DNA from 2 places in the Paraburkholderia tropica genome. Region 1 is predicted to be linked to the other one. Evidence: riboswitches for the same ligand, from Rfam matches in the RefSeq annotation. Region 1 holds a riboswitch; the other holds the start of a gene.

Region 1 (2,198 bases):
TCCGCAGCCGCTATCCCGAGATCGATCTGCGGCTGTCGACGACCTCGCGCAAATTGCGCTACATCGGCCACGCGTTCGATATCGGCGTGCGCGCGGGGCCGGAAACCGGCGACGGTGTGATCTCCCGTGCGCTGATGGCCGACGTGCGGCTACCCGCGTGCAGCCCGGCGCTTCTGCATCGGCATCCGATTCGGGAAGCGGCGGACCTGCGCCACCACACGTTGCTGCATTCGAGCACCACGCGGTCCGCATGGGCGAGCTGGCTGCGCGAGGCGGGCGCCGCTGATCTACAGCCGCACCGTGAAATCGAACTCGACCACACCTATCTCCAGCTGGCGAGCGCGGTAGAAGGCCTGGGCGTCGCGCTCGCGTCGCTGCCGCTGATTGCTCGGGACATCGCCGCCGGGCGGCTCGTCTGCCCGATTGCCGCGCCGGGATGGCGCGCACCCGACTACACGCTGGTAATGAACGCCGATCGCGCGCGCGACGAAGCCGTCGTGGCCTTCGGGCAATGGATGATCGACAGGGCCGGGCGCGAAGCCTGACGTACCGGCAATGGCAACCGCAAGCGCAAGCGCACGCCATCGAATACCTCGCCATCGAATCCAGGCTTTTTTCTCGTGTGCAATTGACGTCTGGGCCGTCCGCCCATTACGCTTGCGGGCTGATGGTTCCCGGCGACGGGATCAAAAGGGAACGCAGTGACGACGCATTGCGTCGAGTCTGCGGCTGCCCCCGCAACTGTAAGCGGCGAGTTCGTGCCATTCGGCGCCACTGGGAAACCGGGAAGGCGGGCATGAGAACCGTGACCCGCAAGCCAGGAGACCTGCCATCGACCGAGGTCCATGCAGCCGCAACGGGCGGGGTGTCCCAATGCGCAAACCACCGCTTCGCGCGGTGCTTCGTTGCAGGACAGCCCCGACCTCAGGATCTGTCACATGTCCATCGCTCTCGAACCGGCCGCTGCGCCGGGAACCCTTCGCCGTCGCGTCGCCGGCATTTACGCCGTGCTCGCGGTCTTCAATATCGGCGCGTGGATCTGGGCGTTCATCGCCTTTCACGCGCAGCCGCTGCTGCTCGGCACCGGCCTGCTCGCCTATGGTTTCGGCTTGCGTCATGCCGTCGACGCCGACCATATCGCCGCCATCGACAACGTCACCCGCAAGCTGATGCAGGACGGCCGGCGTCCGGTTTCCGTAGGTTTCTTTTTCGCGCTCGGTCACTCGGCCGTGGTGCTGCTCGTGGCGATTGCCGTCGCGGCGACGGCGGCGGCGCTCGAAAGCCGCTTCGAGGCGTGGAAGGATATCGGCGGGGTCATTTCGACGAGCGTCTCCGCGCTGTTTCTGTTTCTGATCGCCGCGATGAACATCGTCATTCTGCGCGGCGTGTGGCGCGCGTTCGGCAAGGTCCGGCGCGGCGAGCGCTACGACAACGACGACCTCGATCTGCTGTTGAACAGCCGCGGCCTGCTTTCGCGCCTGTTCCGCCCGCTGTTTCGCCTCGTGTCTCGACCGCTGTGGATGCTGCCGCTCGGCTTTCTGTTCGGGCTCGGTTTCGACACCGCGACCGAAGTGAGCCTGCTGGGCATTTCCGCGAGCCAGGCGGCGCAAGGCGTGTCGATGGGCGTGGTGCTCGTGTTTCCGGTGCTGTTCGCGGCGGGCATGTCGCTCGTCGATACGACCGACGGCATCCTGATGCTCGGCGCCTACGACTGGGCCTTCGTGCGCCCCATCCGCAAGCTCTATTACAACCTCACGATCACGCTCGTTTCCGTCGCGGTCGCGGTGCTCATCGGCGGTATCGAAACACTCGGTCTGCTCGCCGATCACTTCGACCTCAAGGGCGGCTTCTGGAACGTAATCGGCAGCCTCAACGACAATTTCAACAACCTCGGCTTCGTCATCATCGGCGTGTTTATTTTTGCGTGGGTGATTTCGTTCCTCATTTACCGCCTGAAACGCTACGACGAACTGCCGGCGCTGCAATCCGATCGTTGAACGCGCAATCACGCGACATCGCAAGACGCATTCGACGCCCTCGCCCGCGCACGCAAACGGGCGAGGACGTCGTGGTTCAAGCGCGCCGCTGACGCAGATAACCCACCGCCGCGAGCGCCACGCAACACCCCAACGTGGCGATCACTTCGCCGCGGTGATCTTCGCTGAGCACCATCACCACGAAGGCGCCGCAGATCAACG
Region 2 (2,198 bases), on a different replicon from region 1:
TAAAGATCGTAGTGCGCCGGCGCGGCGGCCAGCAGCGTGAACGGCGCGCGGTGAGCGGCGGCGCAGGAACGCTCGCAGCCGCTCAGGTGCGTCTGCACGTGCGGCGGCAGATGCGGCGCGAGGCGCAGCGCGTCGGCCTTGGTGTCGGCGCGGCTTTTCGCGCAGCCCGCCGAGCCCGTGCAGGCGATCGTGCGCGCGAGCGGATCGGCGGCGTCGACGCTCAGGCCGAGCGCGCGCAGGGCGTCGAGCACGGGCATCAGCGCCGCGCGCGCGACGTGCGGCACGAGCGCGCCTTGCCACGGCGTGATGCGCAGCGTGGCGTCGCCGTGGCGTTCGGCGAGGTCGGCGAGCGCGTCGAGCGTGGCGGCGTCGAGGCGCGCGAGCGGCGGTTGCGCGCCGACGTAGCCGTCGCCGTTCGCGTGCAGCGCGTGCGCGCCCAGGCGTCGCGTGAGATCGACGCGCGGGCGCTGCCAGTTCGCGGGCGCGTGGTGATCGGCGGCGGGCTGTGGCGTCGGGATCGCGAAATCGGCATGACGTTGCGCGGCGTCGAGCAATGCAGCGGCGCCGTGCGAGGCGATCACGTCGCGCATGCGCAATTGTTCGGGCGCGGCGAGATCGAGAAACGCATGCAGCAGCGCGCGGATCAGCGCCTGAACCTGCGTGGCGGCGATGGAGCCGGTCGCGCCGTCGTCCGGACAACCGGCGAGACCGAACGCGAAACGCGTTGCGTCGCCTTCGCGCGTGGCCGCGAGCCAGATATCGTGCGGATGATCGAGCGCCGCGAGTGACTCGCCGCCGTCGATCAGCAGGGCGAATTTCGGCGACAGCGCGGCGAAGCGCGGCTCGTTTTGCAGCATCGCGACGAGCGGCGCGGCGAACGTCGTGGTGTCGAACAGCGCGTGCGGATCGAGGCCCGCGAGCGGGCTCAGCATCAGATTGCGCAACTCGTCGGCGGCGCACAGATTCGCGGGCGTCTGCACGCCGTTCGCGGGGCCGAGGCCGCCGGCGATCAGCGCGGCCGTGAGCGCCGCTTCCTGGCCCGCGCGGACGCCGCGAATCTGCACGTTGGCGCGGTTGGTCAGTTCGAGCGTGCCGTCGGCATCAGTGCGCGCCGCGTGCGCGATGGCGCGCGCCTGGGCGGCGCTCAGCACGCCGCCGGGCAGACGGATGCGGCACAGTCCGCCGTCACGCGCCGCGACGACGCGCACGAGCCCCGGACACGCCGAGCGGCGCGCCTCGGCAAGCGTGGCAGGGGACGAAGCGGGCTGCGAATCGTAATTCAAGGGACACCGTGGTTGCGTCGCGCGAGGCGGAGCGCCCCGGCGCGGCATGCGCTGGCGGGACGATGGCCGCCGGTACACCCCGCCCGGCATGGGCTCGCACGAACAGTCGTTCGGCCGGCAGGTCTCCTGGCTCGCAGGTCGGCGGCCGCATCGGCCTTCCCGGTAAAACCAGTGGCTCGGGTGGATGCGGTCTCGCTGCTCACAGTCGCGGGGGCGGCCACAGTTTTGCTGTGTTCCCTTTTATGCCGTCGAGGTTTTCAGGCCCGTCCGGCGCCGGCGGAAGCGGTATTATGCCCGTTTTCCAGCGTGCTCCGCGAGACGAAACGGCGCGCGCGCAACCCGGAACGGAGATCGGATGCAGGGCAGGCGGGCGTGGCTGACGGTGATCGGCATAGGCGACGACGGATACGCGGGACTCGGACGCGCCGCGCGGCGCGCGCTGTTCGAGGCGGATGTCGTGACGGGCGGCGAGCGTCATCTCGCGATGCTGCCCGCGCGCGTGGGCGCGCGCCGCGAGGCCTGGCCGCAGCCGTTCAGCGTCGCGCCGCTGCTGGCGCTGCGCGAATCGTCGCAATCGCAGTCGCGCGTATGCGTGCTCGCGAGCGGCGATCCGATGTGCTTCGGCGTGGGCGCGACGCTCGCGCGTCATGTGCCGATCGATGAAATGGCGGTGCTGCCCGCGCCGTCGTCGCTGTCGCTGGCGGCGGCGCGGCTCGGCTGGGCCTTGCAGGACGTGGCGGCGGTGTCGCTCGTCGGCCGTCCGCTCGACGCGCTGCGCCGCCATCTGTTCGCGCGCTCGCGCGTGCTTGCGCTGAGCGCCGACGGCCGCACGCCCGCCGCGCTCGCGGCGCTGCTCGCCGCGCAGGGTTTCGGCGCGACGCGCCTGAGCGTGTTCGAGCATCTGGGCGGTGCGCT

What was found. A riboswitch is a leader RNA that binds a small molecule or an ion and turns the genes downstream of it on or off. The one in region 1 is predicted to bind cobalamin.
Region 2: linked by a shared signal. The riboswitch ahead of cobG (precorrin-3B synthase) and the one ahead of G5S35_RS29005 (HoxN/HupN/NixA family nickel/cobalt transporter) in region 1 are both predicted to bind cobalamin.

The regions. Positions count from the first base shown of each region.
Region 1 is NZ_CP049136.1:1,228,005-1,230,202, reverse strand. It holds gene G5S35_RS29010 (LysR substrate-binding domain-containing protein) at 1-545, shown strand, start outside; cobalamin riboswitch at 652-848, shown strand; gene G5S35_RS29005 (HoxN/HupN/NixA family nickel/cobalt transporter) at 939-1,997, shown strand; gene G5S35_RS29000 (amino acid permease) at 2,074-2,198, opposite strand, start outside.
Region 2 is NZ_CP049135.1:822,025-824,222, reverse strand. It holds gene cobG (precorrin-3B synthase) at 1-1,331, opposite strand, end outside; cobalamin riboswitch at 1,383-1,576, opposite strand; gene cbiE (precorrin-6y C5,15-methyltransferase (decarboxylating) subunit CbiE) at 1,639-2,198, shown strand, end outside.